2 linked regions of the Hahella chejuensis KCTC 2396 genome follow. The protein of the gene in region 1 binds, or shares a complex with, the protein of each later gene. Links are inferred from orthologs where the notes say so. Each region holds a gene or a part of one and is shown in the gene's direction. Other genes may lie near its edges.

What was found. The genes of interacting proteins can lie anywhere in the genome.
Region 2: the proteins of dapF (region 1) and rppH are in contact, whole or in part, in a solved structure (PDB 5YGU), measured with the Escherichia coli proteins. The link is inferred for Hahella chejuensis KCTC 2396 from one-to-one orthologs.

Annotation. Positions count from the first base shown.
Region 1 is NC_007645.1:316,219-321,378, forward strand. What follows is about bases 2,333-5,160. They hold dapF (diaminopimelate epimerase), read left to right. Parts: upstream 2,333-3,245; coding sequence 3,246-4,076; downstream 4,077-5,160. Other genes in these bases: lysA (diaminopimelate decarboxylase), read left to right, coding at 2,333-3,233; HCH_RS01360 (DUF484 family protein), read left to right, coding at 4,197-4,928; xerC (tyrosine recombinase XerC), read left to right, coding at 4,965-5,160. In the rest of the region: HCH_RS01345 (class I adenylate cyclase), read left to right, coding at 1-1,594; LPS translocon maturation chaperone LptM, read left to right, coding at 1,739-1,885; more of lysA, read left to right, coding at 1,962-2,332. UniProt on the Escherichia coli protein: Involved in the succinylase branch of the L-lysine biosynthesis and in the biosynthesis of the pentapeptide incorporated in the peptidoglycan moiety. Catalyzes the stereoinversion of LL-2,6-diaminopimelate (L,L-DAP) to meso-diaminopimelate (meso-DAP).
Region 2 is NC_007645.1:6,121,255-6,127,041, reverse strand. The notes cover bases 2,348-5,077. They hold rppH (RNA pyrophosphohydrolase), read left to right. Parts: upstream 2,348-3,334; coding sequence 3,335-3,820; downstream 3,821-5,077. Other genes in these bases: ptsP (phosphoenolpyruvate--protein phosphotransferase), read left to right, coding at 3,833-5,077; HCH_RS26930 (HAD family hydrolase), read right to left, coding at 2,438-3,094; HCH_RS26935 (imelysin family protein), read right to left, coding at 2,348-2,441. In the rest of the region: HCH_RS26940 (class I SAM-dependent rRNA methyltransferase), read left to right, coding at 38-1,231; more of HCH_RS26935, read right to left, coding at 1,284-2,347; more of ptsP, read left to right, coding at 5,078-5,787. UniProt on the Escherichia coli protein: Master regulator of 5'-end-dependent mRNA decay.

The DNA of each region.
Region 1 (5,160 bases):
ATTCCAGCGTAAGGCCGGCAAAGTTGAGATGATCAACCCCGGCATTGCCCCGAATCTGTCGGAGGATAATCTGGCGTTTCATCATCTCAGCAGCCAGGCCATCGGCGCCGCTGGCAACGGTTGGCTGTTGTATCGAAATCTGTCCAACCCTATGGACGCGGCTTTCAATCCCGCGGTCAAACGCTCAAACAGCCTCATTGAGTTGCTGGTCTGGGCGTATTGCAATGGCCTGTTGGACCGTAGCACCAGCGTTAGCCTGGCCTCAGGAGAAAGCCACGCCAGTCAATATGAGTTGCAACAAATCATTTCCAGTTTGCGTTCGCTGATAAGCCTGCCGTTGCCGGCCGTGACGCAACAGGATTATCGCGCCAAAGCCAGACTGCGGGCGACCCTGGTCTATGTGAACGTCGGCGTCGACCCTATGGCGGATCTGAGTCGCCGCGGTCTGCACAAGCTCAGCAACCGCAATGATGCGCTGGGCTACGCTTCCGAGCGCGCCAATCTGGTGGTGACGCTGGATCAGGTCATCATCAACAGTTGGAATGAGGTGATGGTGCAGCGTTATGAGTCCGGCGACACCCTGGTGCAGTGCCTGAAAAACTACCTTGCCGCGCTGGCCGAAAGCGAGCAGTTCGGCGAAGGGCTGCCGCAACTGTCCGTGCTCTGTTATTGCCCTACTCGGGCGGGGGCGATCGCGCAGCGGGTCAACCAGTTGTTTCAGCAAGTGGTGTTCTGCTATTTCAGCGACAAAGAGCGTGCGCGCAGCCGCTATATTCTGCAGATGGAAGACCGTTACTTCGTGCTGCAGTTTGTCGATGATCAACCCCGTTTCACGGCTTTGGAGGACTACGTCGGGTTATGTGAATTTCTGGCGCAGCCGCAAAAACATTACAGCTCGATTGTCGTGGATGACTACGCATTGAGCGAAGATGTGCTGCGCGCGGTGTTCGCCCGTATGCGTCCCCATGCGGTGCAGGTGTTTTATCTGAATCAGGGGCGCATTACCGATATCTACGTGATTGACGAGAAAGGCTCGCTGTTGGTTTATCGGGAAACAGGTTCTGACATCAATGTGCTGTTGGGATCATTGAAGCAATTTCTGCTGGGGGTGCAGGAACGCAAGCAGATGCATGACTCCCTGGCGGACGATGGCGCCGGATTCCTTGAAGTGGAATTCTATCAACTACAGCCGGGGAAACCGGAATACCGGACTGAAAAACGGGATATCAGTCTGCATAAAGGGTTTGGCGATTACGTGGAAATACAGGCGATCGGCGCTTATGAGAATGGTCGCGAACTGGATTTCAACCTCTACTGTGAGCACAAAGAATTCACGGTGCTGGAGCATGGAGGACGGGTAGCGGCGGCGCTGGCGCATTATTTAAGCAGCCGCTTTCGTAACAGCGCCGCATTGCCAGGATATATCATCGATCTCAGCTTGCCTCACGATCTGGAGCGTGAGGAATATCAGAGCCATCTGCAAACCACTCAGTATCTGCAATATAAAGCGGTGCTGGAGCGCGAGATACGCGCGGCCCGCACTGACGGCGGCGCGGCGGCGTTGCCCAATATGAATCCCGCCGCGGCCAGGTAAGCGGCGCAGGCGGGTTTTGCTACAGTGTTATTTATTTTCCTCGCAACGCTGCCGCCCGGCGGCGGTTCTATTGTGTTCAGGACTGTTTCTATTGTGTTACTGCGCCGTTATACTGGCGGAATTTGATTAATTCCGGGATGGGTTATGCGCGCAATCGGCGTGATCTTGTTGGTATACGCTTCTACTTGGTTAATGTCCTGCGGTCAGAAAGGTCCTTTGCAACTACCTGACCAACAGACATGGCGGAGCGGGGACGTCCGCATTGAGTTGAAAGCGCCGTCGGGGTATTGACCCTGATCAGGATCAGGTCCGGCCGCTGCGTCGTCAGGGGCCAGAGCGACACCCGTTCCGCAGCTTGAGTTGACCTATGGACCACTTTGAATATCGCAATCATCAGCTCTTCGCTGAAGACCTTTCCGTTCAGGAAATCGCCGAGCATTACGGCACGCCTTGCTATATCTACTCCCGGGCCACGCTGGAAAGGCATCTGAAAGCCTATCAGACTGCGATGGACGGCTACCCCCACATGATCTGCTACGCCGTCAAAGCAAACTCCAATCTTGCAGTGTTGAATGTCCTGGCGCGACTGGGCGCGGGTTTCGACATCGTTTCTGTGGGAGAAATGGAGCGGGTGTTGGCGGCGGGCGGCAAGCCGGAGCGAATTGTGTTCTCCGGCGTTGGCAAGCTGGAGCATGAAATGCGTCGCGCGCTGGAAGTCGGCGTGCATTGCTTCAATGTGGAGTCCGCGCCTGAGCTGGAAAGATTGCAGCAGGTCGCCGCGGATATGGGCAAAAAAGCGCCAATCTCCATTCGCGTCAATCCGGATGTGGACCCGCAAACGCATCCCTACATCTCCACCGGACTTAAAGAAAACAAGTTTGGCGTCAGCATTGATGAAGCGCTGGAGCTGTATCACTCCGCCGCCGTGTCGCCGCACTTGGACGTTATCGGTATTGACTGCCATATTGGTTCGCAACTGACTCAGATAAGCCCGTTCCTGGATGCGCTGGAGCGCGTGCTGAACATCATCGAGACTTTGCGCAACGAAGGTATTCGCCTCAAGCATTTGGATCTGGGCGGCGGCCTGGGCGTCACCTATAACCAGGAAACGCCTCCGCACCCCAACGAGTACGCCCGCGCCGTCATGGAGCGCCTGAAGGGCAGCGGCCTGACGCTGGTGCTGGAGCCGGGGCGTTCTATCGCCGCCAATGCTGGCCTGATGGTCACCCGCGTAGAGTACCTGAAGCATAACGGCCACAAAGACTTCGCCATCGTCGACGCGGCGATGAACGACCTGATCCGCCCATCTCTGTACGGCGCCTGGCAGAATATCGTGCCGGTGAGGCAGCACAGCGAAGGCAAAGAAGCGCGTTATGATATTGTCGGGCCGGTATGCGAAACTGGCGACTTCATTGGTAAAGAGCGTCTTTTGAACCTGAAGCCGGGGGATCTGCTGGCGGTGCGTTCCGCAGGAGCCTATGGTTTCGTCATGAGTTCCAACTACAACTCTCGCGGTCGCGCCGCAGAGGTGATGGTGGATGGCGACAAGCATTACCTTGTGCGTCGTCGTGAAACTATCGAAGAGTTGTTCGCGGGAGAGTGCGCGCTGCCGGAGAGCGCTTCGGTAAAACCTGCATAAAAGTGAGCTGAAATGTTAATAAAGTTCACCAAAATGCATGGTTTGGGCAACGACTTCATGGTTGTCGATCTCATCTCCCAGCATGCGCACTTTCGTCCGGAACAAGTACGCAGACTGGCTGATCGCAACTTTGGCGTAGGCTTCGATCAGTTGCTGATCGTCGAACCGCCAGGACGCCCCGATGCGGATTTCAGATACCGGATTTTCAATGCCGATGGCTCGGAAGTGGAGCAGTGCGGCAATGGCGCACGTTGTTTTGCGCGCTTTGTTAAAGAAAACCGTCTGACCAACAAGAAAAACATCCGTGTGGAGACCAAAAAGGGAATTATCGAACTGATCGTCAACAAGGATGGTTTGGTGACCGTGGATATGGGCGCGCCCAGACTGGCTCCGGCGGATATTCCTTTTGTCGCCGAGACGCAGGAGGCGATTTATCCGATTGAAGTCAACGGCGTAATGTATGAAATCAGCGCGGTTTCCATGGGTAATCCGCATGGCGTATTGGTGGTGGATGACGTTAACAAAGCCCCAGTGCATAAACTGGGTAAAGCGTTGGAAAATCACCCTCGCTTTCCAGAACGCGCCAATATTGGATTTTTACAGGTGGTTCACCGCCGCTTTGCTAAGCTTAGAGTGTTCGAGAGAGGCGCGGGAGAAACCCTGGCCTGCGGTACCGGCGCCTGTGCGGCGGTGGTGGCGGGCAGGCTGCGCGGCCTGTTGGATCGCAAGGTGGAAATCAAGCTGCCGGGCGGCAACCTCAAGATAAGCTGGGAAGGCGAAGGCCACCCGGTCATGATGACAGGGCCGGCGGTGCGCGTTTTTGACGGTCAGGTAAGGATATAACTCGGCAGGGATACTGACAGGAATAAAATAGACGGACTATTAATACAAACGTCAGGCATACAACCGGAACTCACAAGCCCTGATGGGCGCTTAAGTAGAGTTCCGGCAGTGGAGTGGTGAATGAATAATCAGGCAAAGCGCAGTGACGAAAATCCGGCGCTGACAGCAGAAGCTGTGGTGGCTTACCTGCGTGAGCACCCCAACTTTTTTGTTGAGCATGAAGAACTGCTCAATGAAATAAGGCTGCCGCACCGGTCCGGCGCGGCGATTTCCCTGGTTGAGCGACAAATCAGCCTGTTTCGGGAACAACGCGATCATTATGAGCGGCAACTGTACGATTTGATTGATACGGCGCGTCAGAACGACCGCTTCTTTGAAAAAAGCAAACGTTTGCTGATGAACTTGCTGGAAGCACGTTCGCTGGACGAAGTGGTGATTGTGCTGGAGGACAGTTTCACCGGCGACTTCCAGGTGGATTTCTGTAGCCTGGTGTTGTTCGCCGAGCATAAAGACTTCCCGATCAGCAATGTTTCCACTGCTTCACTGATGGAATGTTCCGATGCGCTGGGCGAAGAACTGCTTAACAGCGTCAAGGCGGTTTGCGGCAATCTGGAAGCCAGGCAGCTGCAGGTTCTATTTCCTCACAATCATGCTGACATTGCGTCCTGCGCGGTTATTCCCCTTAGATACGGCGATTTGCTGGGGATGTTGAGCATCGGCAGTCGCAATGAGCGTTATTTCAATACCGGCATGGGATCGCTGTTCCTGTCATACATCAGTGAGTCTCTTAGCCGTATGCTTCCGCCTTTATTGGCTAAAGAGGGGCGGGGAGACGAGCATTTCCCGGATTAGCGATTGGTTGCGAGTCTTGGAGAGCCTTCAATGAGTTTGTCCACGCAAGTGGAGGCGTTTATTGCCTATCTGCATAGCGAACGCCGTTACTCCGTGCATACCGTCAGCAGCTACAATCGGGATTTACGACGCGTCGTTGCATACTGTGACGCCAATGGCGTTGCTAGCTGGAAAGACCTGCATACGCCACAGCTCCGCCAGGCTCTCAGCGAGTTTCATCGACGTGGACTCG
Region 2 (5,787 bases), 5.8 Mb from region 1 along the record:
TAGCGCCAGCGGCGCGGCAACTAATTAAGGGGCGAATATGGACGCGGGCGTATTGCGTTTACGGGAAAATGCCGACAAACGGCTTCGTAGCGGACACTTGTGGGTATACAGCAACGAAATCGATATTCAGAAAACGCCACTGACTGAATTGGCGGCGGGGCAGCCGGTCGTTATTGAAAACGCTAAGGGAAAACCGCTGGCGGCGGCCTTTGCCAACCCCCACGCCTTGATCTGCGCGCGTATTGTCAGCCGCAGCCCCAAACTGTTTCTCTCCCGCTCCTTGCTGAAAAAACGGATGCAGGCGGCGGACGAATGGCGTAGTCAGTTGTTCGGCTCCCCGCACTATCGAATGGTGTTTGGCGATAGCGACGGACTGCCTGGTTTAGTGATTGACCGTTTTGGCGCTGATTTCGTGGCGCAAATCTCCACGGCGGGAATGGAGCAATTCAAGGATGATGTCGTCGATATCCTGAAGAATAATTTCTCCGCTCGCACTGTGATCATGAAGAATGACGGCAAGATGCGTGAAGTGGAAGGGTTGGAGCGCTATACCCGGTGTTTTGGGGATGAGATCGAAGCGCTGGAGGTGGTTGAAAACGGCGTGTCCATGTCCGCGCCTGCGCAGGGCGGCCAAAAAACAGGATGGTTCTATGATCATCGCCCCAACCGCGCGGCTTTGTTTCCCTGGGTGAAAGGCAAGCGTGTGCTGGACTTGTTCAGTTACGTTGGCGGCTGGGGTGTGCAAGCCTTGGCCAATGGGGCGGAATCGGTCACATTCGTCGATTCATCTGAAAGCGCACTGGAATGGGCGCAACGCAACTGTCGCCAGCAGATGGATAATCCACCGTGTCGCTTTATCCGTGAGGATGCGTTCAATGCGTTGGAAAATCTATGCCAGGAAAAAGAAAAGTTTGATGTGGTCATTGTCGATCCGCCTGCCTTGATACCTCGTCGTAAAGATCAAAAGCAGGGTGAGCGCGCCTATCAACGCTTGAATCAGCTGGCGCTGCGATTGACGGCTCCTGGCGGCATGCTGATGTCAGCCTCTTGCTCCATGCACCTTTCGGCAGAGCGTCTGAGAGATATCCTGCGAGCATCGGCGCGAGAGGTCGACCGTACGGCGCAATTGATATTCCAGGGCGGGCAGGGCGCTGATCATCCGATTCTCCCCGCGATACCTGAAACGGACTATATCAAAGCCATGCTGCTGCGCATTACGCCTACCTTGTGATGGTTCGTTGGGGGCATGATGGCCGGAGTTATCCGGCCATGAGAAAGAAGACTTAGTTTCCGGCGAATCGGATGATGATTTGTTCCCGAAGTTGCAGCGCCTGATTCTCGCAAATGGCGATCTGTTCTTCGTTATCCTCGGCAGTGGGGCTCAATGCAGTCAGGCAGCCTTCCAGTTTAAGACGGAGTTCCTTCAGACTGTTGCGGGTCTGGGCGTCAGTAAACAATGCAGGTTCTGTCAGAAAAGGCTGCATGGCTTTCATTCGCCCGCGCCAAAAATGGGCGGCGTCCTGACTGAATTCCAAGTGTTCCTGAAATCGCCAGCCGGGTTCGCCGTCTTTAGGTTTCAAGGCGCCGACTACTTCACGATCAATAAAGTCGATTAAAGCGATAAGCCAGGGGTTGGCTTCCCGCACTGCTTCCATCTGGCTCATGCTTTTTCCTTTCAGGAATATACTCCCTGAAGGCGGTCGCCAAGCGGCGGCGAGCTCCGTCATATCCTGTAGCAGACGCTCACCTTGCAAGCGCAGAAGTTCGCGTCGACGTTCTGTGTCAGGGGGGGCGGCATTCACGATAAAACGAGTGGACTGTTGCGCAGGATCGTTATGCGACCAGAGCATGAACTCAATCGGATGCATTCCGTAAACCAGATAGTACTCGTCCGCAAACTGATGCTGCTCACTTAACGTTGCGTTGTCTAACTCAAGGTCTTCCGCGTAGGTCAGCCCACTTTTCGGATAACCGGGCACTTCGTCAAGGTAACCGCCCAGCAGCGGCGCAGCGTCCAATAGCGATGCGCGAGTGTAAGGCGCTCCAGACATCTTGTGATTGAGGTAGCTTTTCGCCGCCGGCAGTTGGCCCCATACTTTGAGCTCTTGTAACGCCGTATGCGCCTGTAGCCAGTCCTCTCTGGCTTCGCTGAGAGATTCTGGCGTTGGGGCGCTGATAAATTGCTGCAGACCCCGATTCAGCTTTTCAATCGCGTGCAGGGCGGCGTCATGTCTCTCCGTAGCCGCGCTCCAAAGTGGCGACACAAGCGCCTCTTCCGTAGCTTTGGCGTCGCTCTGTTCCTGTGCGGGGAGTGGCGTGGCGGTCTGCTGTGGCGCTGGAGATTCAGTGGGAGAATTCCGCTCAGCGCTTTTATCGCAGGCAGTTAATCCGACGCACAGCAAGAGTAGCTGAATCGCAATATGACGTCCGCCCATTCTCATGGGCGCAGACTCATGATTTCCCAGCCGCGCTCGCGTGCAGTTTGCAATAGTCGTTCGTCGCCATCCACGACGACTGGGCGGCCCACATGCTCCAGGAGGGGAATATCGTTGTGGGAGTCACTATAGAAATAGGCGTCTGACAGATCATAAGGGTTGTGCTGCAGCCACTCACGCAGACGCGTCACTTTTCCTGCCTGATAGCTTGGGACGCCGCTGACTTTGCCTGTATAACGGTTATTGATGAACTCAGGTTCGGTTGCGATGAGCTCATCGACTTCCAGCAGGTCGGCGATCGGCTGGGTGACGAAGCGATTGGTGGCGGTGATGATGAGTAGATAATCGCCGCTATCGCGGTGCCTGCGTAACAGCTCAAGCGCTTTGGGAAGCAGGAGAGGACGAATTGACTCCTCGACAAACTCTTTTCGCCACTGGTGCAATCGCTCCAGAGGATGCTGGGTCAGTGGGCTGAGGGCGAATCCCAGGTACTTGAAGATATCCAACTGACCTTGAAGGTAATCCTGATAGAACTCGTCATTAACGCGTTTGAAGTCTTCCTGATCGACAATTCCTCTGTGAACCAGAAAATCGCCCCAGGCGTGATCGCTATCGCCGGCGATGAGAGTATTGTCCAGATCAAAAATAGCTAGAGCCAATGCTTAAACTCCTCTGTGATGGGCGTGGGAATTGTACACTATAAAGGAAATCGATCCGTAGCGGCCAACTGTAGCGGAAACGAGGCGTGACGGGCGTTCAGGGTGACATTCTGTTATTTATTGACTAAATCCTAATTTATTATTAGAAGAGTTAGCTAAAAGCCCTTAAAGTAAAGCTAATTTGTGTACAGCTGTTCAATTGTGGAACAATGTTGAAAAAAATTATAAGGATGGCAGTTTGTGATAGACGCTGAAGGTTACCGTCCCAACGTCGGCATCATACTGTGCAACCCTCAGGGTGAAGTGTTCTGGGCCAGACGTATTGGACAAGACTCCTGGCAGTTTCCCCAAGGCGGAATTAAGAAAGATGAATCGCCTGAAGAGGCTCTGTTCAGAGAGCTAAAAGAAGAAGTGGGGCTGCCGCCTGAGGCTGTAGAGATTGTCGCTGGCACCCGCGGCTGGCTGCGTTACCGCCTGCCGAAGAAAATGATTCGCTATGACTCTCATCCCGTGTGTGTGGGGCAAAAGCAAAAGTGGTTCATGCTGCAATTATTGGCGGATGAATCGGAAATCTGCACTAATTACACGGACAAGCCTGAATTTGACGGCTGGCGCTGGGTCAGCTATTGGTATCCCCTCGGGCAGGTAGTATCCTTCAAACGAGAGGTGTATCGGCGGGCGATGAGGGAGTTCGCTCCGGTCTTGTTCAAGCGTGAGGAAAGTTAAAGCGTTCCGCCTATGCTGAGTGTATTGCGTAGTATTGTACAAGAAGTCAACGCCGCTCCGAATCTGGGGGAGGCGCTGGAGCTTATTGTCAAACGCGTACATGAGTCTATGGATACCGAGGTGTGCTCCATCTACTTACTGGATCCAGAGACCAATCACTATATTTTGATGGCCACTCAAGGGCTGAATCCTGAGTCCATCGGTAAGGTTAAGCTGGGGCACTCCGAGGGGTTGGTTGGGTTAGTAGGAGTGCGTGAAGAGCCTCTTAACCTGCATAATGCGCCAGCCCACCCCCGTTATCGTTATTTCCCTGAAACCGGCGAAGAAAAGTATAAATCCTTCCTCGGCGTTCCTATTATTCATCACCGTAAAGTACTTGGCGTGTTGGTTGTTCAGCAGCAGGCCACTCGTCTGTTTGATGAAAGTGAAGAAGCCTTCCTGGTTACCATATCCGCCCAGCTCGCCGCGGTTATCGCGCATGGGGAAGCGACTGGAATTATCTCCGGGCTAAATTTTACTGGACAGAAAGCCCGGGACATTTGTTTTAAAGGCGTTGCAGGCGCGTCAGGCGTCGCAATCGGTAAATGCGTCGTCAAGTTTCCTCATGCTGACTTGAAAGCCGTGCCGGAAAAGCCCTGCACGGATATAGAAGCGGAGATGGCGCTGTTTGACGCTGCAGTTGCGGCGGTGCGGCAGGATATTAAAGAGGTGGGCGAACGCCTGTCGACGCAGTTGCGGCCGGAAGAGCAGGCCTTATTCGACGTTTATTTGGGAATGCTGGATGACAATGCGCTGAGCGGCGAAGTGAAAAACTTCATCCGCGAAGGCAACTGGGCTCAGGGCAGTCTTAAGGTCGTCGTGCAGGAATATGTGCGTCACTTCGAGGCGATCAATGACGCCTACCTGCGGGAGCGGGCTGTCGATATCAAAGACCTGGGGCAAAGGGTTCTGGCCTATCTGCAGAAGCAGCATATTGATGAACAGCGTGAGTATCCGGAAAACACGATTCTGGTGAGTGAGGAACTGACGCCATCCATGCTGGGAGAGGCTCCGCGCGAGAAACTGGTCGGTCTGGTGTCGGTACAAGGTTCGGGCAATTCCCATGTAGCGATTCTCGCCAGAGCAATGGGCTTGCCGTGTGTGATGGGCGTTATAGATATGCCCATCAATAAGCTGGATGACAGAGATATCATCATTGATGGCTACAACGGCGAAATATACAGCCATCCATCTCCTGAGCTCTTGAGTTACTACAACTCAATCGTTGAGGAAGAGCAGCAAATATCGAAAGGCCTGGAAGAGTTGCGCGATCTTCCTTGCGTCACTAAAGACGGCCATCACATGACATTGTGGGTCAATACAGGCTTGATGACGGATGTCGTGCGCTCCTTGAATCACGGCGCAGAAGGGGTTGGGCTGTATCGCACGGAAGTACCCTTCATGATCAACGACCGTTTTCCCAGCGAACAGGAGCAGCGGGATTGCTATCGCGAGCAATTAGAAGCCTTTGCGCCCAGCATGGTCACCATGCGCACGCTGGATGTTGGGGGAGATAAGGCGTTGAGTTACTTCCCGATCAGCGAGGAGAATCCTTTTCTGGGCTGGCGCGGCATTCGCGTGACGCTGGATCACCCGGAAATATTCCTGGTGCAGGTGCGGGCGATGCTGAAAGCCAGCGAAGGCCTGGATAATCTGCGTATCATGCTTCCCATGATTTCCAATATCTCGGAAATAGAAGAGGCGTTGCATCTGATCTATCGTGTCTATCACGAGGTCCGAGAAGAAGGCGCCAACGTGCGGATGCCGCCAGTGGGCGTAATGATTGAAGTGCCCAGCGCAATTTTTCAGGTCAAAGAAATTGCTGAACGGGTGGACTTTATTTCCGTAGGCAGCAATGACCTGACTCAGTATATGTTGGCGGTGGATCGCAACAATCCCCGAGTCGCATCGTTATATCACTCTTTCCA